3 regions of the Bradyrhizobium sp. AZCC 1578 genome follow, and region 2 is predicted to be linked to each of the others. Evidence: predicted binding sites of a transcription regulator. Region 2 holds the regulator's gene; each other region holds the start of a gene.
The links. Region 2 encodes LexA, which represses DNA repair genes until DNA is damaged. Its sites were predicted from a motif close to TGTTCNNNNTGTGTTCNG; they were not measured.
Positions count from the first base shown of each region.

Region 1: V1290_RS02350 (single-stranded DNA-binding protein) is a predicted target of LexA. The motif match lies at 4,774-4,791, and genes of this name have one in related genera.
Region 3: V1290_RS20720 (helicase-related protein) is a predicted target of LexA. The motif match lies at 4,675-4,692, and genes of this name have one in related genera.

Region 1 covers NZ_JAZHRZ010000001.1:442,472-452,295, reverse strand. The annotation lists gene uvrA (excinuclease ABC subunit UvrA) at 1-2,507, opposite strand, end outside; gene V1290_RS02360 (outer membrane protein) at 2,773-3,429, opposite strand; gene V1290_RS02355 (outer membrane protein) at 3,707-4,486, opposite strand; gene V1290_RS02350 (single-stranded DNA-binding protein) at 4,992-5,480, shown strand; gene V1290_RS02345 (DUF2306 domain-containing protein) at 5,727-6,125, shown strand; partial or broken gene gyrA (DNA gyrase subunit A) at 6,329-9,056, shown strand; gene V1290_RS02335 (hypothetical protein) at 9,246-9,755, shown strand.
Region 2 covers NZ_JAZHRZ010000001.1:545,706-555,529, forward strand. The annotation lists gene V1290_RS02835 (hypothetical protein) at 228-674, opposite strand; gene V1290_RS02840 (GDSL-type esterase/lipase family protein) at 788-1,378, opposite strand; gene V1290_RS02845 (hypothetical protein) at 2,462-3,565, opposite strand; gene V1290_RS02850 (S41 family peptidase) at 3,763-5,097, opposite strand; gene V1290_RS02855 (hypothetical protein) at 5,295-5,600, opposite strand; gene V1290_RS02860 (HAD-IA family hydrolase) at 5,744-6,370, shown strand; gene V1290_RS02865 (molybdopterin molybdotransferase MoeA) at 6,384-7,595, shown strand; gene lexA (transcriptional repressor LexA) at 7,803-8,504, shown strand; gene V1290_RS02875 (hypothetical protein) at 8,733-9,155, shown strand; gene V1290_RS02880 (hypothetical protein) at 9,243-9,470, shown strand; gene V1290_RS02885 (ComEC/Rec2 family competence protein) at 9,478-9,824, opposite strand, start outside.
Region 3 covers NZ_JAZHRZ010000001.1:4,348,734-4,358,557, forward strand. The annotation lists gene V1290_RS20700 (hypothetical protein) at 1-1,668, opposite strand, end outside; gene V1290_RS20705 (SIR2 family protein) at 1,661-2,596, opposite strand; gene rpmB (50S ribosomal protein L28) at 2,794-3,102, opposite strand; gene V1290_RS20715 (DUF3108 domain-containing protein) at 3,440-4,345, shown strand; gene V1290_RS20720 (helicase-related protein) at 4,945-8,379, shown strand; gene V1290_RS20725 (RNA-binding S4 domain-containing protein) at 8,457-8,726, shown strand; gene fdxA (ferredoxin FdxA) at 8,851-9,189, shown strand; gene V1290_RS20735 (CarD family transcriptional regulator) at 9,605-9,824, shown strand, end outside.

The DNA of each region.
Region 1 (9,824 bases), 100 kb from region 2:
TTGAAGAATTCGGCGGCTTCTTCCACCGTCATGTCGAGCACGTCCGAGATCGACTTGCCCTTGAACAGGACCTCGAGCGTCTCGCGGTTGTAGCGCTTGCCCTTGCAGGTGTCGCAGGTGACGTAGACGTCGGGCAAAAAGTGCATCTCGATCTTGATGACGCCGTCGCCCTGGCAGGCCTCGCAGCGGCCGCCCTTGACGTTGAAGGAGAAGCGGCCGGGCTCGTAGCCGCGCGCCTTCGCCTCTGGGAGCCCGGCGAACCATTCGCGGATCGGGGTGAAGGCGCCGGTATAGGTCGCAGGGTTGGAGCGCGGGGTGCGGCCGATCGGCGACTGATCGATATCGATGATCTTGTCGATATGCTCCAGCCCCTCGATGCGATCGTGGGGGGCGGCGCCTTCGCTGGCGTTGTTGAGTTTGCGCGCGATGGCACGGTAGAGCGTGTCGATCAGCAGCGTGGACTTGCCGCCGCCGGAAACGCCGGTAACGCAGGTGAATAGCCCCAACGGAATTTCCGCCGAGACGTTTTTCAGATTGTTGCCGCGGGCGTTGACGACCTTGATGGTGCGGCGATGGTTCGGCGGCCGGCGCTCGGGGATCGGCACCGACAACTCGCCGGTAAGGTATTTGCCGGTCAGCGATTTCGGATTCCGCATGATGTCGGCGGGCGTGCCTTGCGCCACGATGTGGCCGCCATGCATGCCGGCGCCGGGACCGATGTCGAGCACGTAGTCCGCTAGACGTATCGCGTCCTCGTCGTGCTCGACCACGATCACGGTATTGCCGAGGTCGCGCAGCCGCTTCAGCGTCTCCAGTAGGCGCGCATTGTCGCGCTGGTGCAGGCCGATCGAGGGCTCGTCCAGCACGTAGAGCACGCCGGTCAGCCCGGAGCCGATCTGCGAAGCGAGGCGGATGCGCTGGCTTTCGCCGCCGGAGAGCGTGCCGGAAGAGCGGGAGAGCGTGAGGTAGTTCAGGCCGACGTCGAGCAGGAAGGACAGCCGCTCGCGGATCTCCTTCAAGACGCGCGCGGCGATCTCGTTCTGCTGGTCGTTGAGCGCCTTCGGCACGCTTTCGAACCATTCGCCGGCGCGCTTCACCGACAGTTCGGAGATCTCGCCGATATGCTTGCCGCCGATCTTGACGCAGAGCGCCTCCGGCTTGAGCCGATGGCCCTTGCAGGCCTCGCAGGGGATGTCGGAGAAATACTTTGCCAGTTCCTCGCGCGCCCATTCGCTCTCGGTCTCGCGGTAGCGGCGCTCGAGGTTGGTGATGACACCCTCGAACGGTTTCTTGGTGTCGTAGGAGCGGACGCCATCCTCGTAGGAGAACTTTATCTCGTCGTCGCCGGAGCCATGCAGCAGCGCTGCTTGCGTCTTCTTCGGCAGGTCCTTCCACTTGGTGTCGAGCGTGAACTTGTAGAACTTGCCGAGCGCGGTCAGCGTCTGGATGTAGTAGGGCGAGGACGACTTTGCCCAGGGCGCAATCGCACCCTTGCGCAAGGTCAATTCCTTGTCGGGAATGACGAGGTCCTCGTCGATATGCTGCTCGATGCCGAGGCCGCCGCAGGCAGGGCAGGCGCCATAGGGATTGTTGAACGAGAACAACCGCGGCTCGATTTCGGGAATCGTGAATCCGGAGACCGGGCAGGCGAATTTCTCCGAGAACAGAATCCGCTCCGGCCCGCTCTTGTCGTGGATCTTGGCGGTCTTCTTCTTGTCCTCGGCCGCAGGCGCGCCCGCCGGCGCATCGGCATATTCGATCACGGCGAGCCCCTCGGCGAGCTTCAGTGCCGTCTCAAAGCTTTCGGCGAGCCGCTGGCCGAGATCGGGACGGACCACGATGCGATCGACCACGACGTCGATGTCGTGCGGGAATTTCTTGTCGAGCGCCGGCGCCTCGGACAACTCATAGAAAGTGCCGTCGATCTTGACTCGCTGAAAACCCTTCTTGAGCCATTCGGCTAGCTCTTTCTTGTACTCGCCCTTGCGGCCGCGCACGACCGGCGCCAGCAGATAGAGCCGAGTGCCTTCGGGCAGTGCCAGCACGCGATCGACCATCTGCGAGACGACCTGGCTTTCGATCGGCAATCCCGTGGCCGGCGAGTAGGGCACGCCGACGCGCGCCCATAGCAAGCGCATGTAGTCGTAGATCTCGGTGACGGTGCCGACGGTGGAGCGCGGGTTCTTCGACGTGGTCTTCTGCTCGATCGAGATCGCAGGAGACAGCCCGTCGATCTGGTCGACGTCCGGCTTCTGCATCATCTCCAGGAACTGGCGCGCGTAAGCCGAGAGCGATTCGACGTAGCGGCGCTGGCCCTCGGCATAGATGGTATCGAAGGCGAGCGAGGATTTGCCGGAGCCGGAGAGGCCAGTGAACACCACGAGCTTGTCGCGGGGAATCTCGAGATCGACATTCTTGAGATTGTGCTCGCGTGCGCCGCGTATGGTGATCGCACGCGATGCGGAGCCGGCGTTCTGTTGGCGCTTCGCCCTTAGCACTTCATCCATATCGGCATTTCCAGGCGCGAGGCACGCGCCACGTTGGGCGCGCATTGCCGGCGAGGGACCGGGATCAGGCGCCGTTGATTGAAAGTCGGAACATAGGAAGAACGGCGGGGAATTTCCAGTACCGCGCGCGAATCATCAACGGATTGTTTGTGCTGTCATATTTTTGGCAGCAGCAGGCAGCAGATCTCATCGAAGATACTCAAAAACAAAAATGCCTCCGTTCCGGGTTGCCGGAACGGAGGCGCTGTCACTTCAGCAGGAAGCCTTAGAAGTGGTAGTTCACGCCGACCTGAACGCTGTTGAGATCGAGCGTTCCGCTCGCAAGAGGAGCGACGCCTGCGAAGTAGGTCTCGCCTTGGAAGCTGCGATAAAGGTACTCGGCCTTGACCGACCATTTCGGTGCGAACATGACCTCGACGCCAGCACCGAGCGTCCAGCCAGAGTGAATTTTGCTATCCGATGCGCTCAAGCCGCCCAGCGACGCCGTTACACGGTTGTCGGCCCAGGCGTAGCCGCCGGTACCGTAGATGAGGACCTGGTCGAAGGCGTAGCCGATGCGGCCACGAACGGTGCCCATGTCGCGAATCCGGGTCTCGAATGCGGCAAGCGCCGGGTTGCCCACAGTGAAGCCAACATCCGCCCAGGCGGCATCGGCCTCGACGCCGAGGACAAGGTTGCCGGTCTGCCAGTTGTAGCCGAGCGTACCGCCGGCGAACCCGCCCTTCACCTTGCCCAGGCCCAGGGTCGAATCGGTTTGTTGTGCGTAGCCGCCCATCGCACCGATGTAGAAGCCGGTCCAGTTATTGATCGCAATCGCTGCGGCCGGCGCCTTGGTGTAGGGCCTGGCAGCGAGATCGGCGGCCATCGCAGGCGCCATCCCAAGCGCGATCAGGCCAGTGGTGGTCAGCAGAATCTTCTTCATTTTCTTTTTCCTTTCGCGGCTCTCCAACGCAACTTTCCTCAGCCGTCAATTTGAGGTTGCTTGGCGATATAGCGCGAAGTTCCCGAAAAATGCTGTCGCGGAAATACCACATCAGCGGCAAAAGCATGGAATACAACCGTTCCGGGTGTCGGGTGTGCCGGTCTACAACCAAACAAAAAGGCCGGCGCAAGGCCGGCCTTTTCAGTGCTGGTTATCACCGCAAACAAAAAGGCCGGCGTGAAGCCGGCCTTTCCGTAGTACCGCGCTGGCTTTGCGATCAGTACCTCGCGATGACTGGGCCACCCCAGCGGTAGTTGACGCGGACCGTGACGAGATCGACGTCCTGGCTGATGTTACTAGTCCTCGAAAACGAGCCGGCCGGAACACCAACAAAGTTGCCGGATGCAGCAAAGTCGACGTCGCGGTCACCCATGAACAGGTGGTTGTACTCGACGCCAACCGACCAGTTCGGGGCGAAGCCGACTTCGAGACCGGCACCAACGACGCCGCCCCAACGCGTTTCCTTGGCGCTGTCGATCAGCAGCCCGGTCGCGACATCGAACCCCTTGTACTTGTCGCTGGTCACCGCAGCACCGCCCTTTACGTAGAGCAGGACGTTGTTCCAGGCATAGCCAACCTGACCGGTGATCAGCCCGAACGCGTTGATCCTCGACTCATTCTCGACGAGAGGGACAAAGGCCAGACTTGTGTTGGAACCCGTGAAGTCAGCCCAGTTGCCTTGCCCTTCCACGCCGAACACCCAGGTGCCGGCCTGCCAGCGGTAGCCGAGTTGACCACCGGCCGTGCCGCCAGTCGCATCGTGGCAGCCTTCGGCCACGGGCGGAATGAACGGACCCCCAGCGTCGGCGGTGAGGTCCCAACATTTGCGGCCCGAACCCCAACCACCGTTGGCACCGATATAGAAGCCGGTCCAATCATACACGGCAGCGACCGGAGCAGGCGGCGCCTTGGTGTAAGGGCGCGCAGCGAGGTCGGCCGCCGCCGCAGGTGCAGCGAACGCAATGAGAGCAACCGAAGCTAACAGATACTTCTTCATGATCTATCCCCAGTTTTGTCCGCTTCCCGCTAGGCCTGAAGCGTTGTTGTGACGCGAGCGCCCGCGCCGCTGAAGCATTCTATAGCGCGACTCGACCGGAAATGGCGTGTCCCGGATGCAACAGGCGCCAACCAAGTTTATGGAACGAAGCTTATGATTTATCTGGTATAATTGGAACCGAGACGGGAACTTTCGGGTTCCGTTTCGCTTCTTTCGGTTCCCCCGTGGGTTTCCGGGGTTCGCTTGGAGATTGCAAAGCCGCTAGCAGGCGCATATAGGGCGTTATCCGGAACAAAGCTGGAACGCGCACGTAGGCGATGCTATATGTGGATAACCGGCGACTTGCCGAGGGATCGCCAAGTCAGCGGGGTCTGTCAGTGTATAGGTCCGGATGTCCGGGAGCGGACGCGGAAACGGACAAGCGACAGGTCAAGAATTGAAGACGGCCGGCACGGAAGCGGCCGGACCAGTGATTTTTGCCGGCGATATCGAGTGGAGAGCGGCGATGGCGGGAAGCGTGAACAAGGTGATTCTGGTCGGAAACCTCGGCAAGGATCCTGAAATCCGGCGGACACAGGACGGGCGACCGATCGCCAATCTGAGCATCGCGACATCGGAGACCTGGCGCGACAAAGGCACCGGCGAGCGCAAGGAAAAGACCGAGTGGCACCGCGTGGTGATCTTCAACGAGGGGCTCTGCAAGGTCGCCGAACAGTATCTGAAGAAGGGCGCCAAGGTTTACATCGAGGGTCAGTTGCAGACGCGCAAATGGACCGACCAGAGCGGGGTCGACAAATACTCGACCGAGGTCGTGCTGCAGGGCTTTAACTCGAACCTGACCATGCTCGACGGCCGCAGCGGCGGCGGGGGCGGCAGCTTCGGGTCCGATGATTCCGGTGATTTCGGCTCGAGCGGTCCGGCTAGCTCGGCGCCGCGGCGGGCGGTCGCAGCGGGCAGCCGCAACAGCGATATGGACGACGACATCCCGTTCTAGAGCCGAGCCTTCGGCCGGCGCATCGGCTAGCAAGAAATTCGCTTGCGAGAGGGGGCGTTCACGCCTGCCATTACAGCTAATGTGCCGCCGCGGGAATCCGCTGCATTCGGCTGAAAACCTATCTACGGGCGCGTTGCGCCGAGTGTGCGGTCGGCTCGCTCAGCCGTCATGCTATTAATATTCGCATGAGGTATTTCACTTAGACTGCTCCAGCCTTGAACGCCAACCGGATCTGGAGCGCCCACCATGAGCCTCGCACCGCTGCTAGAGGCGCCCGGGACGATCCCGTTGCATGCCTTCGCAGCCATGGCGGCGTTTGCGCTTGGCATCGTGCAATTCGCAGCACCGAAGGGAACCCTGCCGCACCGGACCATCGGCTGGATCTGGGTCGTGCTGATGGCGGCGGTCGCGATCAGTTCGCTCTGGATCCATGAGATTCGGATGTTCGGGCTGTTCAGCCCGATCCATCTGCTGTCGATCTTTGTGCCGATCATGCTGACGCTCGCGGTCCTGCATGCCCGCCGGCACAATGTCGGCGGTCACCGCAAAGCGATGGTGTCGATCTTCTTTGGAGCGCTCGTCGTCGCCGGCTTGTTCGCCTTCCTGCCGGGACGGATGATGCATGCGGTGGTTTTCGGCCACTAGGCCTGTCGTGGGAACATCGTTTTTGACACTGTCTTCCGGCCCTGAAACGGTGGTTCCGGCAGGGCTCGGGAGAGCTGTCTCCGATCCTCGTAAGTCCATGAAAAAACGAGCGGAAAAACAGCTTCCTCCTGACAGCTTCGGGGTGGTTATCAGACCCTCGATGCGCTATATGATTCTTAGCTGAGAACTGACTGGATTCCCCTTTGTCCGACAACGAAGACGACAAGCCCGGCGAGCCGCCGGAGCACTCCGACATTCGCCCCGTTTCCATCCTCGACGAGATGAAACGCTCCTACCTCGATTACGCCATGAGCGTGATCGTGGCGCGGGCGCTGCCGGACGCGCGCGACGGGCTGAAGCCCGTGCATCGGCGCATCCTGTATTCGATGTACGAGCAGGGGCACACGCCGGACAAGAAGTACGTAAAATCCGCGCGCGTCGTCGGTGACGTGATCGGTAAATATCATCCGCACGGCGACCAGTCGATTTACGACGCGATGGTACGGATGGCGCAGGATTTCTCCATGCGCGTGCCGCTGATCGACGGCCAGGGCAATTTCGGCTCGGTCGACGGCGATCCGCCCCGCGGCCTATCGATATACCGAAGCCCGTCTGACCCGGTCCGCACTGGAAGTTCTTGGCGATATCGACAAGGACACTGTCGATTTCCAGCCGAACTACGACAATTCCGAGAAGGAGCCGTCGGTTCTGCCGGCGAGGTTCCCGAACCTGCTGGTCAACGGTGCCGGCGGCATCGCCGTCGGCATGGCAACCAACATCCCGCCGCACAATCTGGGCGAAGTCGTCGACGCCTGCGTGGCGTTGATCGACAATCCTGCGCTCGGCATCGACGATCTCATCAACATCATTCCAGGGCCGGATTTCCCGACCGGCGGCATCATCCTCGGCCGCCAGGGCATCCGCTCGGCCTACCACCTCGGCCGCGGGTCGATCGTGATGCGCGGCAAGGTCACGATCGACACCATCCGCAAGGATCGCGAAGCGATCATCATCACTGAAATTCCCTATCAGATAAACAAGGCCACCATGGTCGAGCGCATCGCCGAACTGGTGCGCGAAAAGAAGATCGAAGGTGTCGCCGACTTGCGCGATGAATCCGACCGCGACGGCTTCCGTGTCGTCGTCGAGTTGAAGCGCGAGGCGATGGCCGATGTCGTTCTGAATCAGCTCTATCGCTTCACGCCGCTGCAATCGAACTTCCCGGCCAATATGCTGGCGCTGGATAACGGCCGCCCGCAGACGATGAACCTAAGGGATCTGCTGACGCTGTTCATCGCGTTCCGCGAGCAGGTCGTCACCCGTCGCACCAAGTTCCTGCTCAACAAGGCGCGCGACCGCGCCCATATCCTGGTCGGTCTTGCGATTGCGGTTGCGAATATCGACGAGATCATTCGCGTCATCAGAACTTCGCCCGATCCGAACACGGCGCGGGATACGTTGATGTCGCGCGACTGGCCGGCCAAGGACGTCGAAGCGATGATCACGCTGATCGACGACCCCCGTCACCGGATGGCGCCGGACGGCACTGCGCGGCTGTCGCTGGAGCAGGCCCGGGCCATTCTCGACCTGCGCCTGCAGCGCCTGACCGCGCTCGGCCGCGAGGAGATTTCCGAAGAGCTCGACAAGCTCGCGGTGGAAATCGCCGATTACCTGGAAATCCTGCGCTCGCGCGCGCGCGTGCAGGCGATCATCAAGGACGAACTTGCCGCGGTGAAAGACGAATTCGCCACCCCGCGGAAAACCGTGATCGTCGAGCAGGAAGGCGAGGTCGAGGACGAGGACCTAATCCAGCGCGAGGATATGGTGGTCACGGTCTCGCACGCCGGCTACGTCAAGCGCGTGCCGCTCTCGACCTATCGGGCGCAGCGGCGCGGCGGCAAAGGCCGCGCGGGCATGCAGACCCGCGACGAGGATTTCGTCAGCCGGCTGTTCGTGGCCTCGACCCACACGCCGGTGTTGTTCTTCTCCTCGCGCGGCCAGGTCTACAAGGAAAAGGTCTGGCGGCTGCCGGTGGCGGCGCCGAACGCCCGCGGCAAGGCGATGATCAACATCCTGCCGCTGGAGCAGGGCGAGCGCATTACCACCATCATGCCGCTGCCGGAGGATGAATCCTCCTGGGGCAATCTCGACGTGATGTTCGCTACCACCGGGGGCACGGTCCGCCGCAACAAGCTGTCCGACTTCGTCGACGTCCGCCGCTCCGGCATCATCGCCATGAAGCTCGGGGAGGGTGAATCGATCGTCGACGTGCAGATCTGCACCGAGCGCGACGACGTGCTGCTGACGGCGGCCGGCGGGCAGTGCATCCGCTTCCCCGTCACCGATGTGCGCGTCTTCACGGGGCGCACCTCGATGGGCGTGCGCGGCATTGCGCTGGCGGGAGGCGACAAATTGATCTCGCTGGCGATCCTGCGCCATGTCGAGGCCACCTCGGACGAACGGTCGGCCTACCTGAAGATGCGCCGCGCGGTCGCCGGCGAAACCGCGGTTGAAGAGCCTGTTGATGCCGAGGGCGAGGAGACTTCGGGTTCGCTGCAGCTCTCGCAGGAGCGCTACGCCGAAATGTCGGCGCAGGAGCAGGTGGTGCTGACGGTCTCCGTCAACGGCTACGGCAAGCGCACCTCGTCCTATGAGTACCGCACCACCGGCCGCGGCGGCAAAGGCATCGTCGCGATGAGCGTCAACAACCGCAACGGCAAGCTGGTGGCGTCGTTCCCGGTGGAGCATAGCGATCAGATCATGCTGGTCACCGACAAGGGCCAGCTCATCCGCTGTCCGGTCGAGGACATCCGCATCGCCGGCCGCTCGACCCAAGGCGTCATCGTGTTCGATACGGCGGAGGACGAGCACGTGGTGTCGGTCGAGCATATCTCGGAAGACGAGAACGGCGTGAACGGGAACGGCGGTTAGCGCCGTCCACCGTCATTCCGGGGCATAGCGAATGTGATGAGCCCGGAATCCATCCCGCCATTTGCGTTTGCAGCGCGATGGGTTCCGGGCCTGCGTGCTGCGCACGCGGTAAACCAGCCCTTAACTATAGATTGCTACACATTTGCTGTGTCCGGGTGGTGACCGTCCGGCCAAACGGGAGCGGATATCATGCCCGTCGAGATGCTGACGTATGCCGATCTGGGCGAACGGCTCAAGATTTCCCCAGAGGCCGCCCGCGCTCTGGTGAAACGACACCGATGGCCGCGCTCCCGCTCCAACGACGGCAAGACGCTTGTCCAGGTCGATCTCACCGAATTCAGTCATTCGCCAATACCCCGTCAGCCGCAAACGCAGGCCGGTCACCAGGTGGTCACCGCCCTAAAGCAACGAATTGAGGCCTTGCAGACTGAGCTGGCAGAGATGAAGGTGATTGCCAGCGGCCACCGGGCCGACTTTGAGAGAGAGTGCGAACGCACGAACAAGCTGTTGGCCGAACTGCTCAAAGTGAGCACGGAAAGCGTGGGCGCCCGGGAAAGGGCAGCTCTGCTCGAAGGCAAGCTATCGATGCTAACGCAACCCTGGCGACGCCGGCTGGTCGATGCCTTCACCCTTGCTTTGCCACAAGTCGCCTCCAACCCTCGCGAGAGCGCCGGCCCCGTAGCCCAGTCACAGAATTGAACCGGCCTGCCAACGTGTCGGTGCTTTGCCGCGATTGGCACAAACTTCAGATCACACCGGACTCTCCGG
Region 2 (9,824 bases):
CACACGAGCATACAGGTACAGCCGGAGCAGCCCGGCATTCCCTGCGCGATGGTTTGATGGCTTATGCCGCGCTCTCCCTGGAGACGAATTCCTTTTGCCTCCATCGCCGACAGATTGGCGATTCATCGAACCCGGTCGGGTTTCGAAGAACCTCCGCCGGCTTAACACCAGCCACGGGTGCCAGGACCACACGGTTTTGCCGTACGCAGCTTCCTCTGCCAAAGACTTCAACCAGCCAAGTGCTTGCCGGCCGAAGACCTAACGGAGGCGTTTAAGCGCCGTACGTCCTGCGCGCTGTGTTCGCTCACGGATAGCTGCCCTGCGATCACATCCACGCGCCCGACGCTGCCGCGTCCACCGCAACCCGTCCCAACGTTCGTGACGATGGCCAACGCCCCTCTTCTTCGGGACGGGATGGCTAGATCTTTACCGGTGATTTGGGTCTGGCGCGAAGCGGAATATTTTTGATTCCAGGGCTTGACGCGATTTCTGAAAATCCGAAGTGATTTGCCCCGGATGATCTGCCGGGCCTTCAACGAAAGGTGCTTCCCGCAAATCAGCCATTGGCCCGCATTAGCGCGTAGAGTCGAGGAGAGGCGCGGTGACTTGAGCCATGCGGCAACGTTCCGTTTCCTCTCCCCGCTCATCAAACCGGACGTGCCGGTTTCCGGCATCCGGCTTTCCGACTGGATTCATTGCCGAGCACGGCAGCGGGCCAAGGTGCACGCGTCGTAGCTGCACCACGCCGAGAGGAATTACGGAATTACGGTGACAGTGTCACCGTAATTCAGCGCCCTTGAGAGACCTTTTGCTTCATCGCTTTGACTACCAAAGCTTGTATCGGGCCAATAGTCTTTGCCACCATCCGGCTATAGCCCACGCCGTTGAAATGATTGTCTCCCGAGAGGATGAGCGCGGGATTTTTGTGGTCCTCAACATTGTAAACTGGTGGGCGAATGAAATAGCTCTCAATACCCTTCGCTCGAAGGCGACCGACAATGCCGGCTACATTTGCATACACTTCCGCACGACTCTTGCCGTGCCTGACCACATCATTGACGCCGACCCAAATAACAGCAACGCGTGTACCTGCCGGCACCGCGGAGTCTAGGCGCGCTGCGAGACCAGCGCTTGTATCGCCATTCATACCCCCATTGCTGACGCGAACATCCAACCCGCGCGCTCGGAGAGCCGCCTCAAGCTTGCTCGGATAATTCTCCGAAGGTGAGACGCCCTTGCCATAAACATTGCTGTCACCGATTACGGCGACCTGAACCTGCGCGTAGGCGCCATTCCCATATGCGGTCGCAAAAACGAAAAAAGCTGCGGTAGTCAGTGAAGCAAAGAAAGCTCGCGGTCGTATCGGCAAAATCATCATATGTCCCTAATGGATTGGTTGGATAAAACTGCTGAAGTCGGCAGATGCGCGTACTGCAAAAAGGCAACAAAGCAAGGCCGGGAAAAGGACCGAAAGCGTACCCATCTAGAAAAATCAGTTCAACAATCTGGACTTACTTAATCCTGGTCAATACCCCAAACGGGTGACGCCGCCCGCAGCCCGCCGCGATCGGCGAGCAACACAGCGAAGCCGATTTCCAATCAAACCGTCAGCGGGTTGCGGCAAAATTCACCTGCCGTGCGGCCGAATTGGATAAGCTCCGTTATCGGCGGGAGTCTCTTGCGGCCTGGGCTCTCTTGTTCGCCTGTGACACCCGCCCAATTGTTGACCGCGGGAGTTTGATACTTCGTCGGCGACTCGGAATCGCCTTCATGCCTTCATGTGAAGTGGGCTCATTTGTCGGGCGGGAGAATTGCTGTGCTCTACGAAGAGAAAGCGCTCGCCGGGCCGCTTCTCCCAGCTCCCTCCGCGCCTCAAATTTTTGGAGGCGTGCGAGCTCCTTGTTAACCCGCTTCAGGGCAGCGACGAAAACCTGCTTGCGATGGAGAGAATGCTCGGCAGTCCCCGAAACGCTTTGGCCCCGCGGTTGGGCGGTGCCTTTGCTGATCCGACGCCGCTGAAAGGCGAGCGTACGCTCCTTGTCCCGGAGTTTTCTGAGCGATGATTTCAGGTTTTCAAGCGTCGCGCGATCCGCGTCACCAATTTCGGGGTGATGAGAGGTCTGTATGAGCGCTTTCTCATCGTGATTCAGGATACGTAGCTCGAACTTGCAGGGTGCAGACATATGACACCTCATAAATGCAATTTGTTGCCTTCCCGTCGCGGCGCTAGCCAACGTTGCCAATCATATCCACGGTGCGTTTTCGGGATTCTCACGATAGCTTGAAGAATTACGGTGACAGTGCTGGATTGCCCCCGGAATGAGACACGATAATTTCTGTGACAGGCTCATTTCGAGGATGACCTGTGGCAGCATGTAACCTGCGTGAGCGCTGCGATATGCAGGGATGAACCAAACCCGGACGGCGGCTTCGCTCATCCGGGCTTCGATTGCCACGACGACTAGAGCCGCGCCTTCAGCGACAGCGGTACCCGAAACGTCCTGAAGCCTTCGATATCGGGAAACCCCTCTGCTGCTTCGCGCGAAGCCAGCGTCAGCACCGCTGCGGGGACTTCGCCGCTGATCAGCCGGTCGATCGCCCCTCGCTGTCCTTCGCTGAACTGGACTTCCGCGGCGCCCGCCGCCATGAGCGCGGCGCTGACACGTCCGCTCGATGCGGATTGCTTCTCCTCGATCGCAATGCTCTTGTTGTTCAGGTCGGATAGCGAATTGATCTCCGGACGTGCCAGCACAAGCGCCACCAGATCCGGGTCGTCTGGCGCTACGGATGCCGCTTTGTCGGTATCGCTCACGTCGGCGGGCGCTGTTTCCGGATTGTCGGATTTGTTGGCCGCTTCCCGCCCAGTCCCGATCGCCGTGACGAGATCGGCCAATCCCGTCGCTTCCACAAGCTGCTGCTGGATGGTTCGAGAGGCCGGAGCGGGAGCAACGCCGGCCGAGGAAGGCAACGCAGTCGCCTCGGGCGCGGCAGGCGTCGCGGCGATCTCAAGCGTGGCCGGCGGCGGCAGGGCGACCTCGGATTTGACCTCCGACTTCACGTCCGACTTGGGAGTCTCCGCAGGCTGCGACGCAGCGACGGCAGCTGCCGGACCAGGCTCGGGGCTACCAGGGATTTCCAATTTGCGCTCCGGCGGCTGCCCACCCGCGACGGCCTTTTCGCGAGCCACTGGCGCCGTGGCCGCCGGAATGTTCTTCCTGGCTGCGGCGGCCTTTTTGGTGTTCGACGGCCTCGTACTGGACGCCGCCTTGCTGCCGCGCGGCGCGGCGCGGGAAACGGGTGCGCCCTGCCTCGCTACGCGTGCGGGACTGGCGTGTTCTGGTCTTGCGGTTTCGGCCTCAGCCGGCACCGCGATATCAGTCTCGCGAACCGCGCGGTGCCGCGCAGACAATGCCTGATCAGACCAGGCCATGTAGGACTGGCACGCGCGGTTGCAGGGCAGCCCGTCGATATAAACAACGCCAGGTGAATCCAGCGGATTGGCCTGCAGGGCTCCACCCGAACCAAGGGACAAGATCAGGGCCGGCAAAATCCATCTTCTCGACATGACTGCTCCGTTCGAACGCACATGGTGTTCAACGCGAGCTACGAGTGGATGGAGATGAGGTTTCAAAAAGCGGTCATGTTTTCCGGATCGCTACCTCTCCGCTTGTGGAGGTATGGATTGCTTCCGCCTTCGCTCGTCGAGCTTCGGCGGACGCCGTCGTCGCCTCGCGCCTCGCAATGACGCGGTGGGTTCTGAATTTAGTTCGGCACCGCACGCTTCGCGGCCGTGACCGCATTTGCATTCACGGTGCCGCCGCGCAGCAGGCTGAACGCGGCGTTGAGCGCCTTGTCGTCCTTGTCGTTCGGCGGGACGTAGGCTTGCGAGCCGGTCTGCTCGGCGCCGTCGGCGGAGAGGTGGCCGCGCATCGAGGCTTCGCCCTTGAGTTCGGCGCGGCCCTTCATTTCATCCGGCACGTCCTGCAGCACCTCGACATCGGGCGCGATGCCCTGGGCCTGGATCGAGCGGCCCGACGGCGTGAAGTAGCGCGCCGTGGTCAGCGCCAGCGCGCCGTTGCCCTGCCCGAGCGGAATGATGGTCTGCACCGAGCCCTTGCCGAAGGTGCGCGTGCCGATCAGCGTGGCGCGCTTGTGGTCGCGCAAGGCTCCCGCCACGATCTCGGACGCCGAAGCCGAGCCGCCGTTGATCAGCACGACCAGCGGCTTGCCCTTGGTAATGTCGCCGCCGCGCGCGGTGAAGCGCTGGGTTTCCTCCGAAGTGCGGCCGCGCGTCGAGACCACCTCGCCCCGGTTCATGAAGGTGCTCGACACCGACACCGCCTGGTCGAGCAAGCCGCCGGGATTGTTGCGGAGGTCGACGATATAGCCCGCGAGTTTTTCCGACGGAATTTCCTTCGAGATGCTGGCGATCGCCTTCTTCAAGCCGTCGGTGGTCTGCTCGTTGAAACGGGTGATCCTGATGTAACCGATGTCGCCGCCGTCGGTCTTGAAACGGACCGGCCGCACCCGGATGATCTCGCGCACGATGGCAACGTCGATCGGCGCGGCGGCCCCCTTGCGCACGACCTTGAGGCGGATCTTGCTGTTGGCGGGGCCCTTCATCCGGCCCACCGCCTGTTCGAGGGTCATGCCCTGGATGACCTCGTCGTCGATTTGGGTGATCACGTCGCCTGACAGCATGCCGGCCTTGGCCGCGGGCGTATCGTCGATTGGCGTGACCACCTTGACGAGGCCGTCTTCCATCGTCACCTCGATGCCGAGCCCACCGAATTCGCCATGGGTGGTCTCCTGCATGTCGCTCCAGCCCTTCTCATTCATGTAGCGCGAATGAGGATCGAGCGCGGAGATCATGCCGTTGATGGCGCCTTCCATCAGCTTGGAATCGTCCGGCTTCTCGACGTAGCTGGTCTTGATGCGCTCGAACACGTTGCCGAACAGATTGAGCTGGGCGTAGGCGTCGGAACGGGCCGCGGCCTTTGCCGCCGCCACCAAATGCGCGCCTTGAGGTCCGATCACGAGAGCGGTCAGACACGCGCCCGTCACCGTGCCGAGAAGAAAGGCAAAATTCCTGCGCATCGTGGGGCGTCCCTCTATCTCTACGGACGCCCACCATCCCTGTGAATCGGCGCCCCTGTCCCGGCCCCGCCAACTCACAATGGCTTTTTGGTCGGATCAAGGCACGCCGACCGGGGGCAATACTGTCGCTTTCAGATTTTGAATGAAATCATCACGTTAGATGGAGAGTTCGTCATGCCCGGGCTTGCCGGCGTCTGCTACTTTGCGGCGCCTTCGGCGGATTTGGCCTTTGACTTCGCTGCCGGCGCCTTGGCCGCCGCTTTCGGCGGTGCGCTGTCGCCGCGCATCGTCCCCCAAGGGTCCGAATTCTTCTGCTGCTCGGGGATGTTGCCGAGCGACCTCCGGTAGGCCCGCTCGGCCTCCTTTTCCGCCGCTTTTTCCGAGGGCGTCTTGTCCTTCTCGGTCTCGCCGTATGCGGGAGGACGGGCTTGTTGGCCCCAGGCGGGGCCGGCCAATAATGCGATCACGGCGACGGCGCCCAGGATTCTGCCAACGGTTTGCATGCGACTACTCCCTGAAAATTGGCCCCAAGAAACTGGCCCAAAGCCTTAGCACAGCCTGCGTACGGGCTTAAGCGCCGGATTGGGCTACGACGCAAATCGCCGTGGCCGTTGCCGAGGCCGGTCCGGTTTTGTAAACGACTGCCATGAATTCGCCGCCAGCGCCCCATTCCGTCGATGCCTTGCTGTTCGACCTCGGCCGTGTCGTGCTCGACATCAGTTTCGATCAGGTAATGACGTGCTGGGCAGGGCATGCCGGCTGCGCGCCTGCCGACCTCGCCGTACGCTTTGTGATGGACGACAGTTTCAAGCACCACGAGACCGGTCGGATCGACGATGCGGCGTTCTTTGCGAGCCTGCGCCGGTCGCTCGGCATCGGCATCACCGACGCGCAGTTCCTGGAAGGCTGGAACGCGATCTTCACCGGCGAAATGCCCGGAATCTCGCCGCTCCTGGCGCGTGCCGCAGAACGCCTGCCGCTCTATGCTTTTTCCAACACCAATCCGGCCCATGTCACGCATTTTTCGCAGGCCTATGCGGACGTGCTCGGCCATTTCCGTCAGATATACCTGTCCTCCAGCATCGGTTTGCGCAAACCCGACGCCGAAGCCTATGATCATGTGGTAAAAGCGATCGGCGTGCCGGCGTCGCGGATCCTGTTCTTCGACGACTCGGCTGCCAATATCGAAGGTGCGCGGGCGCGCGGCCTTTCTGCCATCCACGTGACATCGACGGATGACGTGGCGAGGGCACTGACCGCACTTGGAATTTGAGGGAGGTCTGCCCGTGGCGTTGATGCCGGTTGCCGATGCATTGTCTGCCATCCTCGCGGGCGCCGATCCCCTGCCCGAAGAAATGGTGGCGCTCGATGAGGCGTATCACCGCATTCTCGCACGCGACGTCGCCTCGCGGCGGACGCAACCGCCGCAAGCGATGTCGGCGATGGACGGCTATGCGGTGCGCGCAGCTGACGCCGCCGATGTCAGCGCGCGGCTAAAGGTGATCGGCGAGGTCGCCGCCGGCCGCCCGTTCGAGCGGAAGGTCGGCCCGGGGGAAGCGGTGCGGATCTTTACCGGCGGCGTGATTCCCGATGGCGCCGACGCTGTCATCATCCAGGAAGACACTGGCGTCGAGGGCGATCATATCACCATCACGGAAGCTGCCGTTCCGGGGCGGCATATCCGCGCCGCGGGCGTTGATTTCCGCGAAGGCGACGTCCTCCTCAAACGCGGGCGCCGCCTCACCGACCGCGACCTCTCGCTCGCCGCCGGCATGAACTACCCGGAGCTTGCGGTGCACCGCCGCCCGAAAGTTGCGATGCTGGCGACCGGCGACGAGCTGGTGATGCCGGGCGCAAGCCCTAGCCCCGGCCAGATCGTCTATTCCAACGGCTACGGCTTGCGGGCACTGGCGCGGGCCGAAGGGGCAGAAATCATCGACCTCGGAATCGCCGCCGACACCGTCGCCGCGACCACGGACGGCATCCGCCGTGCCCGCAAGGCCGACGCGGACATCCTGATCACCCTGGGCGGCGCGTCGGTCGGCGACCACGACCTCGTCAAGCGGTCGCTGGAAGCCGAGGGCGTCGCCATCGCATTCTGGCGGATCGCGATGCGGCCGGGCAAGCCGATGATGCACGGCAGGCTGGGCGCGATGCGGGTGATCGGCCTGCCAGGCAATCCCGTCTCCTCGTATGTCTGCGGCTTCCTGTTCCTGGTGCCGCTGATTCGCGCTCTATCGGGCCGCGATACCATCCATCACCTGCGCGAAAGCGCGCTGCTCGGCCGCGATCTCGCCGCCAATGATAAGCGCGAAGACTATCTTCGCGCCCGCCTCGAAGCCCGCGACGACGGCACGCTGGTTGCCGTGCCGGTGAACCATCAGGACTCGTCGCTATCAGGGAATCTCGCTGCGGCACGTGCACTTGTGATACGTCCGCCGTTCGCGCCGGCTGCCACAAAGGGTTCTCGTTGCGAGCTGCTCCGGCTGCCGGAATGACGCCTGAACGGTGTTCCCCCAGCACCTTGGGCCGGAACCGCAATGCGTTCACCTGAAATTAAGTGGTTGCGGAACACATATCGAACATATAGTGTCCGTTCATGATTTGTTTCGACTGCTAGTGTCTTTGATCGAGAGTTTGGGGACTCCACGATCCGGGCGCTGAAAATTCGGAACGAGACGACGCCAACCGGGGGATTGCTCGCGATGCTTACGCGCAAACAGTACGAACTTCTGCGTTTCATCAATGAACGGCTGAAAGAGGCCGGCGTGCCGCCCTCCTTCGATGAGATGAAGGACGCGCTCGATCTGCGCTCGAAATCCGGAATCCACCGCCTCATCACCGCACTGGAGGAGCGTGGCTTCATCCGTCGCCTGCCCAACCGCGCCCGCGCCATCGAAGTCATCAAGCTGCCCGAGCTCGCAGCCGCCGCCAACAGCCGCCGCGGCTTCACGCCGAGCGTGATCGAGGGTACGCTTGGCAAACGCACAGTGAGCGCGCCGGCCGCCGAGGACGACGGCAATCGCCCGGTGGCCGTGCCTGTCATGGGCCGGATTGCCGCCGGTACGCCGATCGAGGCGCTGCAGACCCGCAGCCACACCATCAGCGTACCGCCGGACATGCTCGGCTCCGGCGAACATTACGCGCTCGAAGTGCGCGGCGATTCCATGGTGGACGCGGGCATTCTCGACGGCGACATGGCGCTGATCCAACGCAACGAGACCGCCGACACCGGCGACATCGTCGTGGCGCTGATCGACGAGGAGGAAGCCACGCTGAAGCGCTTCCGCCGCCGCGGCGCCTCGATCGCGCTCGAGCCCGCCAACACCGCCTATGAAGTCCGCATCCTGCCGCCGAACCGGGTCCGGATTCAGGGCAAGCTGATCGGGCTCTACCGCAAATACTGACCCGTTATGCCGTCCGGGCCGTGACGGAAAAGAGCCTCGGCCCGCGGCCGGGGTTTTTTGTTGCGCGTTTGGAACCAACGCCCGTTAGCGCGTTTGTGAATGTGGCGCAGTGCGCCAGTCGCAGAATTGCCCAGAAACGAGAAAAGGCTCTGCGCCATGTCCACTCTGATAGAGGCCTGTGCCTCCTTCTAGACACGGGTCAGCTATCTCAAACGAGGGAGCCATCCGATGTGTGACTATAGCCTGCATGCTGTGGCTACGCGGCCTGCCGAGGTCGGCGAGACGCTGATCACCACGACATTCCGCGGTACATCGACCCGCGGCTTTGCGTCGGAACGCGAGCCTGCAGTGGCGGTCTGCATGCTTCCCGGCACCGAACTGGCGTTCGCTGAGGACGTCAAATACGACAACCGGTGGATCTGGACTCGAACCACCGACTGGCGGGTCGGCAAGTTCAATCAAATCGACCCCCATATCTCCGACCGTCACCATGACGCGATCGAATTTCCCGACGGAAGCCATGTGCTGGTGACGCAGCTTTGCGAAGGCCAGCGCGCGACCGTGCTGCAATTGCCGGTGGTCCAGACCGGTGGCGAACGCGCGCCGAAGGTGACGGAAGCGCGTCCGGCCGAATCGATCGTGACCGGATAAACGCCCACGCGCATATGATCCGCCGGCCCAAGGCCGGCGGATCATGGTGGTACATTTTTCAGAACTCGGCACCGCAGGGGGCAGTCGGTGGTCAACAAGGTAACGTGGCAAAAAGCCGGGCGCGTCACTGAGCCCGGGCGGTACATGTTCAGGTACGGCTGGCTCACCATCACGGCCGAGGATCTCGCAATCTGGCAACAATTCCCCGACGCATCGTTCACGCTGGTCGCTCTGCCGTCGGCGCCCGACGCGCCCGAGGAATTCCATCTCGGCGCGTTCGAAATTCCAGCCAAACCCACGGTCGACGAGCACTGACGCCCGTCTACTCCTCCGCCTGAAGGTCTGCCTCGGCCGGCGTGGCATCGACGCTGCGCGGTGGCACGACGCGCGGCGCCAACACGGTGGTGTCGGCCTCACTCTCGTCGGCTATGGCCGGCGACCAAGGCCGGTCGATCCCCCTCGGCTTGACCGCCTCGACGGCAAATCCCTCGCGGCCACGCCGCAACGCCATCGCGCCCTGACGCCGCAGCCGTTCGGCGCCGATGACGGAAGCACCGCATGCCGCCGGGGCCTGCCGCAGCGTCACAATGATTGCCGCGCGCTCGCAATCGTCCGAAAACGCCTCGGGCCTGAGCGCCTGCGCGATCAGGCCGCCGCCGACGGCTTGCA
Region 3 (9,824 bases), 3.8 Mb from region 2:
ACGATCAGGATTATCGCTCTGATTGTCTGGCTGAAGTATCAAATCATCGACACTCTCAGTGAAGTAATTGATCAACTTGGGCCAAGCCGCATCCCAATCAAACTCCTGTTTCGATTGGTCCGATAGCTCGAACAGCCGCTTAAAACCTGCAATGATAGCGTGACGAAACGGGAGCTTGGCTTCGTGCAAAGAGGCGAGAATTGCAAGAAAGGGATTCGGCGAATTAAGAACAGCACCTTCAAGTGCTTCGAGAAGGCCACCGAGCGTTGGACCTTTCCAGGAGCTCGCTTCTTTGAATTCGTTGAGTCGAGTGACGAGGGTGCCTTCTTCAGCGAAGGCAACCAAGGCTTCTCTTGCGAAGGGTGAGGGCCCCGGTCCGGCCCAGGTTTCGTGATAGGTTGAAAAATCGGGATGGTCGCCGAGTGGGCCGAGTGTGTGGTCGGACAGCAGCTCGTTGTACCACTCGGACGCTTCTGGTTGATCTTTAATTGCGCTGAGCCAGTCGCGCTGCATCCATTTCAGACGACGCTCTCGGTCCTCTAGGGTGTCAGGTAAGGATAGATCACGTAAAGACGAAAGGACTGCGTCCTTGCCATCTTTTGAGAGAGAGCCGAAGTGTTGTCGTAAGAGTCGATACAGCTCATGTACGTGGCCGGAAGTGAACAGGGTTGGCTCGATCGCTGCTTCAAATACCTCCCTGAGGTTTTCGAAATGCTCTGTCACCGTATGAATCGCGAGGCGTCGGATGATTTCTGAGTTGTCTCTAAGGCTTCGCGCGATAAAGGGAATTCCCTCCTCTGGATTGATTTCGAGCCATCCTGCAATGGCATCGCGCGTTCCCTCAACAAACCGGTTTTCAGGCCCCCTGAAATCCATGTTTTGTTCATGATCTTCCACGGCCGGTCGCCAGAAGGAGCTGCCGAAGCTGCGACGATCATCTGAAAAAATGCTCCGCAGCCCGTCTAAGAAGATATCGACGGCTTGAAGACCAGCTCTTGCCCCGAGCTGCTTGGCATTTTGATCGATGATCTCACGCAGCCAATAGTCATCGATTGCCGTGATAAGATCGTCGCTAGATTTTGCGTTATTTGTTGCCCACCGGAAGGAAAGGCACTCCTTCATCAGTTGGCAGGCCTTTTCTGTGTCTTCCGAACTCTTACTTCTCACAAGCTTCTTCAAAAGCCCCTCGCTGAGAGCGCTCCCTACTAGGCTGTTGTCAAACTTAGAGGTGAGCCAAATGCGAACCAGCTGGATGTCACTGATTGTTATTACAGCAACAGGCAAAATCCCAAAGATTTCCGCAAACTTGTGAAACGTGTGATAGTTGTCGCGAACTTCGCCGTTCGCATCGCGATAGTTTGTCACGTTGCGTATTACGGTCATAATCTTATTGGCTAGCTCAAGATCATTTAGTTGATCTGCTCGTTTCGCGACCGCTCCCAAATAGTCCAATGCCCCCCAAAATGGAATCTGGACAAACCCAGGCTCTGTTGAGGGAACGGGTCCTGAATTGTTTTTGGGGTCAAAGAACTGAGCGTCACTAATCGCATCGAAGTAGCGCTCGGGGTCAGGTCGTTTGGACAATAGATTGAAGCCGTACCGAGCGAATTCACTTTCCCGGTGCATCATTGCGATAAACGATTCAAGCTTCGCGCCGAGCTTAATCAAGTAGGCTCTCCATCTCCATTTGCATTTGGAGGTTCAGCGGGGCTGCAGCGGGAATAGCATCGGAAAATCTCTCAAGCACCTCCACCAACTGCGCCCAGTCTGTGTAATCTCGCAAGAACGGGATTAATTGAATGCCGCACTGTTTGTAGTATTGGCTCATGCTGCGCATAAGCTCGTTCTCGTGCGAGAAATAGCCTTGTAGCATAAAGTGTCGTGCTTGCGTCTCGACTGATAGTGCGGGTACGCGAGCTTTTTGAACAACGTACTCCAGGATCTCTAGGTCCTCTAAGCCGTAGCCGACAAAGAGAACCGTCTTTGTTTGAAACAGATGACTGAGGAATGTGAGTGTTCGGTTTTCGTGTTGCGGGTCGCTCGCGTTCCGATCGTTCGCGTACCGCGCAATGTAATCGCGGGTGCTGATGACCATCCCGGTTGGATCAGAAAGCGAGCCGTGAATGTGAAAGACTGACTTGGACTGGTTTAGGTTTGCAGGCGTGAACTCGTTTGCTTCCCATATTGACTTCCGTCTCGACGGAGTGGCTGCCGCAGTATCCTGCTCCTGCCCAGGAGCGCTCACTGACAAGTTTGGGTCTACAATTTCTGTGTCGAGCCAAGAATCGTAGTTGGTGGTAACGAACGTTTGCCCGAGTTTGCCGAGACTGCGATACACACGCCGACCGACTTCGTTGTTTTCGTATCCGCTCTTTGGGTTGATCAACTTGGCATAGTCGATTCGAAGACCGTGCTCTTTCTCAAGTTCTCGCGCTATCGAAAGTTTGACCCGAGGAGATAAGTGTTTGATTTGAGCCAGCTGGCTGTGAGTGAATTTTTGGGCGTCAACACATGCCCGGAGCGCGCCGTCAGCAAGTTCGTTCCATGTCGGGCATCCGGTAAGGACGGAAACCCCAGCCCCTACAAACGGAATCAAAACACCTCTTTCAGCCGCTTCGCGTAGACCCGGAGGAATTGGTGGAATCGGAAGTATTGCGCTACGCATCAATGGCCGTTGTGATTCGTCTTCGGTTCAACCATTCATTGCGTAGCATTAGTATTGTCAAAAAACAAAAACGGCCGGGTCTTCCGACCCGGCCGCTCCAAACTTCGATCCGCCGATTTTAGCTTCGCTCAGCTCGCCTTCTTCACGAAGGCGGGCTTGCCGACCTTCTTCTCGATCGCGCGCTTCAGTTCGAGGGCGCGGGGGGAGAGGACGTCGGCCTTGGCCTTGAGGAGATAGGCATCGAGGCCGCCATTGTGGTCGACGCTCTTGAGCGCATTGGTCGAGACGCGCAGGCGCACGTTGCGGCCGAGCGCGTCCGAGATGAAGGTGACGTTGGCCAGGTTCGGCAGGAAGCGCCGCTTGGTCTTGATGTTGGAGTGGCTCACCTTGTGGCCCACCTGGGGGCCCTTGGCCGTCAGTTCGCAGCGCCGGGACATTCCGAAAAATCCTCTTCCATCCCCGCCAGGGCCAAGCCGCTTCTCGCGGGCGCCGCGGGGGTCCAAAATCGCGTCCATTTCCAGGAACCGCGGACGTATAGGGGGAGACGGCCACGGGGTCAAGGTTCTTGGGTTGGTAAAGTCAGCTGTAACGGCTGGTTTACCAGGGGTTCCAGCCACTTAAGGGATCATATAAAGGGCGTAATCCGCGCCGACACCATGGCTTTCGAAAAGAACCGGCCCCAAGCCCCCGCAAGCGGTGGGAGGCCAGGGAGAGGTCGGGTAGAGGCGTGGTTTTCGCGATAACCCGCGTTGTTTGCCGGATATTTTTGCCTAAATGAACATCAGCTCGCGCCGATCCTGGGATTATTCATTCGTGACTGCCAGATGCGCCGTTTCGCGCCAAACTCTCTCCGCCAGGCTCGGCCTCGTCGTCGGCCTGTGCGCCGCCGCGTGGGGCTTACTCGCGCCGCAGACAGCTTCCGCGCAGGGGCGGTTGGACGCTCATTATGAGGCGACGCTGGCGGGCATCCCCGTCGGCAAGGGAAGCTGGACCATCGAAATCGGCGACGATGTGTTTTCGGCCTCCGCGCAGGGCGGCACCGCCGGGCTGTTGAAGGCGTTTTCCGGCGGCACCGGTTCCGGCGCCAGCCAGGGCCGCATCGTGAACGGCGCGCTGGTCGCGAACGCCTATACCGCGACCACCACCACGCAGAAGAAATCCGAGACCATCCGGATTTCGCTGGCCAATGGCGGCGTGAAGGATTTTTCGATCGACCCGGCGCCGCCGGTCGATCCCGGCCGCATTCCCGTCACCGACGCGCACCGCAAAAGCGTGCTCGATCCCATGACGGGCTCACTGCTGCGCGTCCCCGGCAATGGCGAAGTGCTGGCGCCGGATTCCTGCCGCACCGGAGCCGGGATTTTCGACGGACGCATGCGCTACGATCTCAAGCTCGATTACAAGCGCATGGAAACGGTCAAAGCCGAAAAGGGCTATCACGGGCCGGCGCTGGTCTGCGCGATCTATTTCAACCCGGTCGCGGGCTACATCCCCGATCGCCCCGTGATCAAATATCTCGCGAACGAACGGCGGATCGAGATCACCTTCGTGCCGATTGCGGGGACGCGCGTCTTGGTTCCCTTCCGCATGACGATCCCGACGCCGTTTGGCCTGGCGATGCTGGAAGCGACGTCGTTCGTGACATCAGCCATGCCGCCACGGGTGGCGAAGACGAATTGAGGCTTTACCGTCGTCCCTGCGAACGCAGGGACCCATACGCCGCGGCCGTGTTGATTGAGGGACTCGGAGTTGCAGCCGGCGCCAACCAATGAGCGCCGGTGGTTATAGGTTCCTGCGTTCGCAGGGACGACGGGAGAGTTGAATCCGCCTTGACTCTTCCTCACTTCTGATTCGACTCCGTCGCCCTGATCTTTTTAAGAAATTAGTCCCGAAACCGTCGCTTGTGGAGCCGCTGTAAACTTGATCTAGTGTCGCCGGGTGCGCTTCAGCGCGAGATGTTGCGGTGAACGTATCGGGTCTCGGGAGGAGTCAGCGATTCGGACGCGATTCGTTCCAGACTCGTTCCAGAGCTTAAGCCGCGACCGCATCACCGTCGCAAAGTGAAACAGAATCGGCGCAGTTGGTGCCAAACGAAAGAGAAACTCCGCGTTTTTCCGTCATTGCGAGGAAGCGAGGCGACGAAGCAATCCATACCTCCACACGTGTGGCGCTATGGATTGCTTCGCGGAGCCTGTCATCCGGCGGCGCTTTGCGCCGACCGGGTGGCTCGCAATGACGGGTTGGGCGCTCGCACCTAAATAAGAAAACACCTGCACAGAATGGCTTTCTCTCCTTCCACGTTCGCGACTGATCGCGCGCCCGGCGCGGGCGTTACCGCTGTCCTCGGGCCGACCAATACCGGCAAGACGCATCTGGCCATCGAGCGGATGCTGGGGCACTCGTCCGGCGTGATCGGGCTGCCGCTGCGGCTGCTCGCGCGCGAGGTCTACAACAAGATCGCCGATCGCGCTGGGACTGAGGCGGTTGCGCTCGTCACGGGTGAAGAGAAGATCAAGCCGAAGAATCCGCGCTACTGGGTCTCCACCGTGGAGGCGATGCCGCGGGATCTCGACGTCTCGTTCCTCGCCGTCGATGAAATCCAGATCGCGGCCGATCTCGAGCGCGGGCACGTCTTCACTGACCGCATCCTGCACCGTCGCGGCCGCGACGAGACGCTGCTGTTAGGGGCCGCCACCATGCGGCCGATCATCGAGCGGCTGCTGCCGGGCGCTTCCATCGTCACACGTCCGAGGCTCTCGCAGCTCGAATTCGCCGGCGACCGCAAGATCACGCGCCAGCCGCGCCGCACCGCGATCGTCGCGTTCTCGGCCGATGAAGTCTACGCGATCGCCGAATTGGTCCGCCGCCAGCATGGCGGCGCGGCCGTCGTGCTCGGCTCGCTCTCGCCACGTACACGAAACGCGCAAGTCGCGATGTTCCAGAACGGTGACGTCGATTATCTCGTCGCCACCGACGCCGTCGGCATGGGCCTGAATCTCGACGTCGACCACGTCGCGTTCGCCTCCGATCGCAAGTATGACGGCTATCAGTTCCGCAGGCTCAATCCGGCCGAGTTCGCGCAGATCGCCGGCCGCGCCGGGCGCGCGACGCGAAACGGCACCTTCGGCACCACGGGGCGCTGTGCACCGTTCGAGCCGGAACTGGTGAACGCGCTGCAGAACCACACCTTCGACACCGTCAAAATGCTGCAGTGGCGGAATTCGAGGCTGGATTTCTCCTCGCTCGGCGCGCTGCAGGTGTCGCTGGCGCTGCCGCCCGGGCATGACGCCTTGACCCGCGCGCCGATTGCCGAAGATCTGCGCGTGCTCGATCATGCGGCGCGCGACGGCGAGGTGAGGGACATGGCCCACGGCGCACCAGCCGTGGAACGGCTGTGGGACGCCTGCCAGATCCCGGATTACCGCAAGATCGCGCCCGCTGCCCACGCCGAACTCGTGACCACGCTTTATGCATTTCTGATGAAGAAAGGTCGGATACCCGACGCATGGTTTGCCGCCCAGGTCGACCAGGCCGACCGCGTTACCGGCGATATCGACACGCTGTCGGGCCGGATCGCGCAGATCCGCACCTGGACCTTCGTCGCCAACCGGCCGGACTGGCTGTCCGACCCCGACCACTGGCAGGGGATCACCCGTGAGGTGGAAAATAAATTATCCGATGCGCTGCATGAACGCCTTACGGAGCGTTTCGTTGACCGGCGGACCAGTGTATTGATGCGCCGCCTGCGGGAGAACTCAGTTTTGAATACGGAAATTGGCAAGACCGGCGAAGTGATTGTGGAAGGCCACGCGATCGGCCGGCTCGATGGATTCACCTTTGCACCCGATGCGGCGGAAGCCGGCTCGGACGCGAAAGCGTTGCAGGCGGCCGCCCAGCAGGTGCTGGCGAGCGAGATCAACGCGCGCGCGGAAAAGCTCTCAGCCGCGCCCGACGACCAGTTCGTGCTGACTTCCGACGGCACCATCCGCTGGACCGGCGATGCGGTCGCAAAACTCGTCGCGGCTGACGATGCGCTGCATCCGCGCATCCGCATCATTTCCGATGAGCGCCTCTCCGGCGCGCCGCGCGAGGCCGTGCAAACGCGGCTCGATCTGTGGCTGAAGACGCATATCGAAAAGCTGTTGGGGCCGCTGTTCGGGCTGTCGAAGGCCGAGGACATCACGGGTATTGCGCGCGGCATCGCATTCCAGCTCGTCGAAGCGCTCGGTGTGCTGGAGCGGAGCAAGATCGCGAGCGAGATGAAGGATCTCGACCAGGCCTCGCGCGCGACGTTGCGAAAGTACGGCGTGCGGTTCGGCGCCTATCACATCTATTTCCCGGGGCTCTTGAAGCCCGCGGCGCGCGCGTTGGCCTCGCTGTTGTGGGCCGAGAAACAGGACAATGTCGATATGTCCGCGCTGTCAGGCGCGCAGCATCTGGCGAGCTCGGGGCGGACCTCGTTCCCGGTCGACAAGGCGTTACCGCGCGATGCCTATCGCGTGCTCGGCTACCGCCAGTGCGGCGAGCGTGCAGTGCGCGTCGACATCCTGGAGCGTCTCGCCGATCTCATTCGTCCCGCTTTGGCGTGGCGCGAGACGTCGCCGGGCGAAAAGCCCGCCGGCGCGTTCGACGGCCGCGGCTTTGTGGTGACGCAGGCGATGACCTCGCTGACGGGATCCGCAGGAGAGGATTTCGCCTCGATCCTGCGCGCGCTCGGCTACCGCATGGACCGCCGCCCGCAGCTCGCCCCGAAGCCCGCGCCCGAGGCCGTCGTCGAGACGGTCTCCGCCGAAACGCCGCCGGTTGAGGCGAGCGCCGAGGCCACGGCAGAGATGCCGGCGGAAGAAGTCGCGGCCGAAGTGCCTGTCAGCGACGCGCCCGCGCCGTCGTCGGCCTCGCTGCTGCCGGATGTGACCCCGGTGGCCGCCGAACAACCCGCTGCTGCGGCGGAAGCTGCGCCCGCCGAGACCACACCGGCGGAAGCCGCGATCGCGGATGCGCCTCCGGAACAGGAGACGCCGGAAGCGGTCAGCGCTGCAGAAGCGGCGGCCGAACCCGAAACCGCGAGCGAAGCGCCTGCCGAAGCCGAAGCGCCTGCAGAAGCAGCGCCCGTCGAAGCTCCGGCAGCCGAAGCCAAGTCCGAGACACCGGCAGAGCCTGCACTCGTCGAAGTCTGGCGGCCCGGCGGCCGTTCCGACGAGCGCCGTCCGCATCACGACCGCAGCCGCCAGCGCCATCACCGCGCGGGCGAGGGCGCGCAAGCGGCGAGCGGCGAAGGCGGTGAAGGGGGGCAGCGCGAGCAGCGCCATCGCCGTGGCCGTCGCCACAGCGAGTTCAGAAAGCCCCGCGAGGGCGCACCGGCCGATGCTACGGCAGCGCCGGCCGCAGAAGGCGCGCCCGCGGCAGAAGCGCGTCCGGACCGTCCGCCGCGCGAGCGTTTTGAGAGCAAGGGCCGCGACCGCGAGGAGCGCCGCGACAAATTCGATCGCAACAAGGGCGAGCGCAAGGGTGGCCGCGACAAGGGCGAGCGCGGCGGCCGTGATTTCGGCGGACGCGACAAGGGCGGCCGCGACAAGCGCGACTCTGGCCCTTCGCACCGTCAATGGGCGACGAGCGCGAGCCCACGCGAGCGCGACCGGCCGATCGATCCGAATTCACCGTTCGCAAAGCTGGCGGCGCTGAAGGAGCAACTCGCCGGCAACCGCAAGGAATAGTCAAAGCGTTTTCAAGCGAAGTGGGTCCCGGTTCGCGGTCCAAGAAAACGCGTGAAGAATAAACTACGAGAGATTAGTTGGAGCGGCAGCGTCTCGACAAATGGCTGTGGCATGCGCGGGTGGTGAAGGCCCGCACCTCGGCTGCCGCCCTCGTTGAGGCCGGTCACGTTCGCATCAACGGCGTGCGTGAGATGGCGCCGGGACATTCGGTGAAAGTCGGCGACGTCTTGACGATCGGGCTCGACCGCACCGTGCGCATCCTGAAAGTGGTGGGATTTTCCGAGCGGCGCGGCGACGCTGCGGCGGCGCGCGTGCTCTACGATGATTTGCAGAACGGCAAACAATAACTATCTGCGCAAGGCACGCAGGGACGCTTGAAAAACAGCCGCTAGAGGCCCGCTGCTTCCCTTGCGGCAGCGCACCGCATGCGCTACGCAAACCCCGGAAAACTGATCCGTTTCGGAGCGTTGGATGACTTACGTCGTCACTGAAGCCTGCATCAAGTGCAAATATACCGACTGCGTTGAGGTTTGCCCCGTCGACTGCTTCTACGAGGGCGAGAACATGCTGGTCATCCATCCCGACGAATGCATCGACTGTGGCGTCTGCGAACCCGAATGTCCGGCGGATGCCATCAAGCCCGACACCGAGCCGGGCCTCGAGAAGTGGCTTGAGGTCAACACCGAGTACGCCAAGAGCTGGCCCAACATCACCCAGAAGAAGGACGCCCCGACGGACGCGAAAGAATTCGAAGGTGTCGAGGGCAAGTTCGAGAAATATTTTTCCAAGGAACCCGGTAGCGGCGATTAAGCCTGTGGATAAGTTGCGGGTTCGTCGAGCCTGATTTTAGCCCCAATCTGAACCGAACGCGGTGAGCGGATTTAACCCTGTTAGCGGTCTTATGACGGAAACCGCCCCGTAAGGGCCCGGAACCCGGCGTAAATCATTGATTTTTGCGGAAAATGTGCTATATTCGGCACATATAAGCCGATCCCGGCCATGCGTATCCTGTGGCCCCGGTGGGTTTTCGTAAAAACATCGAACAGGGGCGTGGCAGTTCCGCGCGCAGGCTGTGTCACAGAAAACGCGTAAAAAGAGTGCTTCCAAGACGACGAAAAAAGCCGCTCCGGCCAGCCGCAGCGCAACCAAAGGCCGTGCCAAGGCGCCCATGAAGGACGCCAAGAAGGTTTCGGCCACAAAGTCCTCAAAGAACAAAAGAAGCGCAATGCCAGAAAAGACTGCCAAGACCGCCGCGAAAGCGACGGGTTCGAAGACCACTGCGTCGAAAGTTGCTGCCAAGCATCCCGTCAAGACCCCTGTGAAGGCTGCTCCTCCGAAAGCCGCCGCGCCGAAGGCTGCTGCCAAGCCGGTTGCCGCCGCGCCGCGCGTCGAGGAACCGAAGAAGGTCGTGACCCAGCGTCAGGGCTTCAAGGCCAATGAATTCG